3 regions of the Chryseobacterium sp. DZ-32 genome follow, and region 3 is predicted to be linked to each of the others. Evidence: riboswitches for the same ligand, from Rfam matches in the RefSeq annotation. Region 3 holds a riboswitch; each other region holds the start of a gene.

What was found. A riboswitch is a leader RNA that binds a small molecule or an ion and turns the genes downstream of it on or off. The one in region 3 is predicted to bind S-adenosylmethionine.
Region 1: it holds a riboswitch for S-adenosylmethionine, as region 3 does, so the genes downstream of both, AC59HC_RS05185 (alpha/beta fold hydrolase) here and AC59HC_RS09990 (TonB-dependent receptor plug domain-containing protein) in region 3, are expected to answer to the same signal.
Region 2: it holds a riboswitch for S-adenosylmethionine, as region 3 does, so the genes downstream of both, AC59HC_RS04400 (SusC/RagA family TonB-linked outer membrane protein) here and AC59HC_RS09990 (TonB-dependent receptor plug domain-containing protein) in region 3, are expected to answer to the same signal.

Annotation. Positions count from the first base shown of each region.
Region 1 covers NZ_JCAIOM010000003.1:298,103-300,429, forward strand. Annotated here, with positions in the region: gene AC59HC_RS05180 (MGH1-like glycoside hydrolase domain-containing protein) at 1-461, opposite strand, end outside; SAM riboswitch class I at 650-756, shown strand; gene AC59HC_RS05185 (alpha/beta fold hydrolase) at 818-1,756, shown strand; gene AC59HC_RS05190 (ACT domain-containing protein) at 1,762-2,327, shown strand, end outside.
Region 2 covers NZ_JCAIOM010000003.1:140,473-142,799, forward strand. Annotated here, with positions in the region: gene AC59HC_RS04395 (type II 3-dehydroquinate dehydratase) at 1-380, opposite strand, end outside; SAM riboswitch class I at 625-723, shown strand; gene AC59HC_RS04400 (SusC/RagA family TonB-linked outer membrane protein) at 807-2,327, shown strand, end outside.
Region 3 covers NZ_JCAIOM010000007.1:179,161-181,487, reverse strand. Annotated here, with positions in the region: gene AC59HC_RS09995 (alpha-amylase family glycosyl hydrolase) at 1-638, shown strand, start outside; SAM riboswitch class I at 898-1,002, shown strand; gene AC59HC_RS09990 (TonB-dependent receptor plug domain-containing protein) at 1,096-2,327, shown strand, end outside.

The sequences.
Region 1 (2,327 bases), on a different contig from region 3:
ATTCCAGTATCGAAAATTTCATATTCCGGTTCCTTTTTACTGCGTCTTCCGTTTTCTGCAACAAGTTCATCGTAAGGAAATTCATTGATGGGATATTTATAAACCATTTTCATATAACTATGAGTAGGTGTATTATCCAGATAATAAAAGATTTCTTTGATGTCTTCCCCATGATTACCCTGAGGATTGCTCAAACCAAAGAATCGTTCCTTTACCATTTTGTCTTTCTTGTTCCAGAACGAAAAAGCAAAACATAAAAGCTGCTTTACATCAGAAATTCCGGCAATACCTTCTTCACCCCAACGGTAGGCATAGCTTTCTGCATTATTATGGTTGGTAAAATTCCAGGCATTCCCGTTCGGGCTATAATCTTCGCGTACATTTCCCCACTGCCGGTTGCTTACATAAGGTCCCCAGTTTTTCCATTTGGTATCTTGTAATCTATCTTTTTCGGCGGTCATATCTCATCACTTTTCCATACGAAGTTAGTTTTTTTGAGAAGTAATTCCAATTTTTTTCATCTGAATAATTATTAATATACTCTTGGAATACTTGTATTTAAGGGCTTTTTTAAATATTAAAATAATTTTTTTTTGAAATTAAAAGAAAAGAACTACCTTTGCACCATTCGTTCATTCAAATATTGAAAATGTTATCAAGAAAGGTTGAGGGATTAGACCCTATGAAACCTTAGCAACCCTTTGCGCAAGCAAAGAAGGTGCTACGTTCTACCAAATAATTTTGGACAGATAACTCACTGAAGTTCTTTTTCAGCCATTTCCTGTGGCATTTTCAATTGTATTAAAATTTAATAGAATTGAAAACAGAACTAAACTATATTAATCTTTCTTATCAAACTCATTCCCAAAAGGAATACCATATCCCGTTGAGCTATCAGCTCTTTGGGAAAGATCTGTTTACAGCCCCTGTTGTCTTAATCAACCATGCTCTCACCGGAAACTCAAATGTATCCGGAGAAAAAGGCTGGTGGAAACAGCTGGTAGGGAAAAATCAGATTGTTGATACCGATCAGTATACCGTTCTGTGCTTCAATATACCAGGAAACGGATATGACGATTTTTTAATTGAAGATTATGAAGACTTTACTCCTTCAGATATCGCTGCGATATTTCTGAAAGGGCTTGAAGTTTTACAGATCAAAAATTTATATGCCATTATAGGAGGCTCTCTGGGAGGAGGTATTGCCTGGGAAATGCTTGCCCAGCAGCCGGATCTTGCTGAGATTTTTATTCCTATTGCCTGCGATTACAGAACGCACGACTGGCTTCATGCACAGTGTCTGGTTCAGAAATTTTTATTAAATGATAAGGAAGAACCATTACAGAAAGCAAGAATTCATGCCATGTTGTGCTACAGAACACCGCAGTCGCTCAATGACAGATTTCAAAACCAATATAATCAGGACAAACAACGCCTGGAATCAGAAGACTGGCTGGTTTATCATGGTAATGCACTAAACGAAAGATTTAGTTTAAAAGCTTACAAATTGATGAATCATCTCTTGATGAATATAAATGCTGCTGATACAGCACTGGAGAACATACAGGCACGAATGCACATGATCTCCGTAGATACAGATTTATTTTTCCCGGCTTCTGAAATCCGAATGTGTTTTGAAAACTTAAAAGAGAAAAATAAAGATGTTTCTTATCACGAGATCCAATCTATACACGGGCATGATGCCTTCCTAATGGAATATCAACAATTAAATAATATCATTAAAAACATTTTATAGAAGTAATGAAAAATGCTAACGAAATAAAATTTTTGAAGAACAGATCAATCGTTAAATTTGAAGGAGAAGATTTCCTGGGAGAAATCGGGATTGACGGACGAATTTTTAAAGCGCTTACTTTGGCGCGTATCAGTGTAGGAGTAATCTCTCAGCAGGCCGTAGAAAACGGAATTTCTATCCTGGTTCATGAAAATGATGCAGAGAAGGCAGTGGCTTGTCTTATCGATGAATTTGAAGCAGAAAGAAAGTCAGGAAAAGTTTCCCAGATCTATAGTATCAATAATGTTTCTGTCATTGGTTTTGTAGCAGAAGATTTTAATAAAGTCTTTGCTGAGCTGGCAAGAAATAATGTTTTTCCATTGCTTTTGAACCAGGTAGCAGGAGAAAACAGAGTCAATATCGTAGTGACGTCTTCACAGGATGAAAAAACAAGAAACATCATAGAATCTGAAATTTTCAAAAAACCGAAAACCGTTCATCTGGCCATTATTGGCCATGGAAATGTAGGAAAAACCTTGATAGAACAGGTACTTGAATCTGCAGAAGAAATTAAAAAACGTAAAAAAATAGA
Region 2 (2,327 bases), on a different contig from region 3:
TACCCATCCATTCCAAAGCCTGATAAGACTGCATCCGTATTAGCTGCTGTTACAGATTTCTGTCTGAATTCCTCTCTTTTATAGATATTGCTGATATGAACTTCTACTTTAGGTTTTCTGATATTTTTTAAACAGTCTGCAATCGCATATGAATAGTGAGTATAAGCCCCGGGATTGATCACTACTGCATCGAAGTCATCCTCCTGAAGCCTGTTAATAAGCTCGCCTTCAATATTAGACTGGTAATATTTTATATCATGAGCCTGAAACTCGGATTTCAAATTTTCCAAATAACTTTCCATAGAAACATTTCCATAGATTTCCGGTTCTCTTGTGCCTAAAAGATTGAGATTAGGCCCGTTGATGATTAAAACTCTCATACCATAAAATTAAAAACTTTTTTTAATTAATGGCCAAAAATTTCAATGTGATGTAGATTTGTTTCAATTGAGTTTTTAATAATGATATTTGTCATATTTAAATAAATGATAAAGCTTACAACTCCTTATTGTTATGGCTTTTATTAAAATTTTATGTTAATTATTAAAAATTTATCATGAAAAAATAATAAGTCTACTTGTTTTGTAGACTAAAAGTTTTTAGCTTTGCAACCATATTTCGATCGGCTTATAAAGAAAGATGGAGGGAACTGACCCTGTGAAGTCTTAACAACCTACCCTTAGGGCAAGGTGTTACGTTCAGCCTTTTAAGGAAAAATAAGCATTTGGTTTATCGTATTTATCGATGCCCTTTGCTGACTTTTCTGCAAAGGGTTAAATTTTAATATATGATAAATAAAATTGATTATGATTAGTAAAAATTTATTTAATTCTAAAGCCTGGATACCTCCGGTTGCGGCTTTTTTTCTGGGAGTCACCAGTGTAAGTGCTCAGAATTCCAGGGCGAAAAAAGATAGTCTTCATGAAAAGGAGCTTGATGAAGTAGTTGTGGTAGCTTACGGAAAAGCAAAAAGAAACAGCTATACCGGTTCTGTAGCCACCATTTCCAGTGATAAAATCAATAACAGACCTGTAACCAATATTACCAAAGCATTGGAAGGGCAGGTTGCAGGGATTCAGACTACCAGTGCCTCAGGGCAGCCGGGTGCGGTTTCTACTATCAGAATCAGAGGAATCGGTTCCATCAGTGCTTCCAGTGATCCTTTATACGTAGTAGACGGAATTCCTTTTGACGGAAATATTAACTCTATCAGCCCAAGTGATATTGAATCCATCAGTGTTTTGAAAGACGCTACAGCAAGTGCCTTGTATGGTTCAAGAGGGGCAAACGGAATTATCATCATCACTACAAAATCAGGAAAAAAAGGAGAAGCAAAAGTTAATTTTAATATCAGCCAGGGATTCTCCGGAAGAGCTGTCAAAGATTATGAACAGGTAAATACGGATCAGTACTTTCAATTATATTGGGAAGCGTTGAGAAACGGATATCAGTCCGGTAAAGTCTCTTCTCAGCAGGCTGCTCAGATGGCAACAGATAATCTTGTTTCTACTCTTGGAATTAATCCATATGGAACTGCTTATCCAAAACCGGTGGGAACAGATGGAAAATTATTGTCAGGGGCATCACCACTCTGGAATGATGACTGGAGAGATATTCTACAGAGAGTGGCATCAAGAAACCAGGTGGATCTTGATATCAGCGGAGGTAGTGATAAAAGTAATTACTTCTTTTCACTAGGGTATCTGGATGATAAAGGGATGGCGATTGAGTCTGGTTTTAAAAGATATAATACCAGGCTGAAAATTAATTCCGAAGTTAAAAAATGGCTGAATGTTGGAGTAAACTTAAGTTATACGAACAGTATTCAGCAGGCACCAACTTCTTCAGATTCCAAGGCAAGCAATATCATCAATGCCGCAAGGTTTATTCCTTCATTCTATCCTTATTATGAAAGAAATGCAGACGGCACTTACGTTTTAGATGCTGACGGAAATCCAATTTATGATTTTGGAAAATACAGACCTACAAATGCACTTCAAAATCAGAATGCTGCTGCAACGTTGCCTTTAGATAAAAACGAAAATAAAGAAGATAACTTTTCAGGAAAAGGATTCATGGAATTCACTTTCTTGCCGGAACTGAAATTCAAAACAAGCTTCTCAGTTGATTTGGTGAATTATAACGGACATTATTATTCAAATCCATTACTTGGGCAAGGTGCGGAAATTGGAGGTTCGGTGACGAAGACCAATACCAGAACACTTTCCTATACAACCAGCAATATTCTGACGTATGATAAAAAGTTTGGAAAGCATCATGTTAATGCATTAGCAGGACATGAATTCTATAAATACGACTATCAGACG
Region 3 (2,327 bases):
TCGGATATGATACTGATCTGAATAGAAAGGCGGTCTACGATACATGGGCTAAAATCATCAACATCAGAAACAGTCATCAGGTCTTTAAATCGAAAACCTATAGTATAGAATCCAACAATCTTACGAACGACCCCAATGGTCTGATCACAAGAATTTATGTATATGATGCCTCTATTACAACAGGAATAAAGAATGTTGTCGTATTGGCCAATTACACGACTTCCGCACAGAATGTAGTGCCTTATTTCCCTTACACAGGTCAATGGCAGAATCTGATGGACAACAGTATTTCAAATGTAGCTTCCACAACAGCTCCAATCACTTTACAACCGGGAGAATTTAGAATCTTTGGTAATTACGCGGGTGCTTTGTCAACAGCAGATGTCAATGCCGCCAACAAATTATCTCTTCAGATTGCAGATAATCCTGTCCGAAATGGAATCGCTAAACTGGTTTTCAATAAAGCAAAAAATGGGGAAATTTCAATTTTTGATATGACCGGTAAAAAACTGGATACTTTCAAACTCGATAAAGAGAGCGGAACTTATAATTTGAAGGTTGATTATCCGGCAGGCACGTATCTTGTGCAGTTGAAATCAGATACAGGAATAGCCATTCAAAAGATGATTATTAAATAAAACAAAAGATTTAGTTGTCTAGACTTATAAAAAATATTTAATATCTTAAAAACCATTAAGAAGGTTTAAGAAATAAAGTATAGTTAAGGTTAATCATTCTGATTTTTAAGTTTCTCTTAATCCTCTTAAACTCTTATTAAATCTTAATGGTTCAAAAATAAAAAGTTTAAACAGGTTCCATACAAAATAAAAGGCAAATTTGCAGATCAGCAGATTTGCTTTTTTTGTAAGTTCAGAAAAATAGTCTACTTTTGCCGTAGATTTATCAAGAAAGGTGGAGGGATTTGGCCCGGTGAAACCTTAGCAACCTGCACAATTCCAGCGTGTAAAGGTGCTAATTCCAACCCTTTGGGAGAGATAATTGAAGTCAATACTCTATATGAATTCCATTTCTTGAAGTCTTGTGTATCTGCGGAAAGATCCGTCAGATTGGTAGTATTAATTGGCAAGAACAAAAATGAAAAAATTAAGCACAGCTGTACTATTGCTTGGGGCAATTCTGGTAGCTGCTCAGGAAAGTGAGGAAAAAGGAAAACAGATCGAAGATATCATCATCGTCGGAAACCGTAATGTTAAAAGAACAAAACTGGAGACGCCGGTTCCTGTAGATGTTATCAATATCGATAAAATCCAGAGAAGCACTCCGCAAATGACCGCTCAGGATCTCCTGAATTATGTGATTCCGTCGTTTAATGCAGTGAGGCAGTCTGCTTCTGATGGCACAGAGCATATTGATCCGGTAACATTAAGAGGAATGGGCCCCGATCAGGTTCTCGTATTGCTTAACGGAAAAAGAAGACATACTACTTCATTGGTCAATTATCAGAATACCGTAGGAAATGGTTCTGTAGGAACAGATTTGAGTACCATTCCCGTAATTGCTATTGATAGAATAGAAGTGTTAAGAGACGGAGCTGCTGCACAATATGGTTCTGATGCTATTGCCGGAGTGATCAACATAATTCTTAAGAAAAATGCCGGAGCTTCAGCAAGCCTTACTTACGGATTAAGTGGAAGAAATGATGGAGATACGTATCAGGCAGGAGTCAACTACGGAGCTTCATTAGGAAAGAAAGACGGTTATATCAATCTTTCCCTGCAATTAAGCCACAGAGGAAAAACCACAAGAACTCAAAATCACGATCTGGATATTTTCGGAGATAATTTTGCGTATGAATTTGCAGGTGACGCTGAAGCGGTAAAAGCAGCCAGAGCTGCGGATGATGCCGAAATTGAAAAAAGAGGGTTGACCCGTGATGATTTCAATTTTCAGATCGGAGATGCCCAGATCAGACAGGGACAGTTGTTTTTCAATTCAGAATATCCCTTTAATGATCATTTTAAACTCTATTCTTTCGGAGGATTCAGTATTAAAGAAGGAGAAGGGTTTGGTTTCAGAAGACTGCCAAGCGAAAAGTCTAATGTGGTTTCATCCATTTATCCGAATGGTTTTCAGGCGGTTCTTGGGTCTCAGGTATATGATGTTTCTTATGCCGTAGGTGCAAAATATAATGTCAATGACTGGCTGTTTGACCTAAGCAATACATTCGGGAGCAATACCTTCAATTATAATGTAAGCAATACCAATAACGCTTCTCTGGGAGCAAAATCACCAACAAGTTTTTATGCAGGCGCCCATAGTTTCCTTCAGAATACTGTAAATCTTGATGTTTCAAAAAATATAAACCG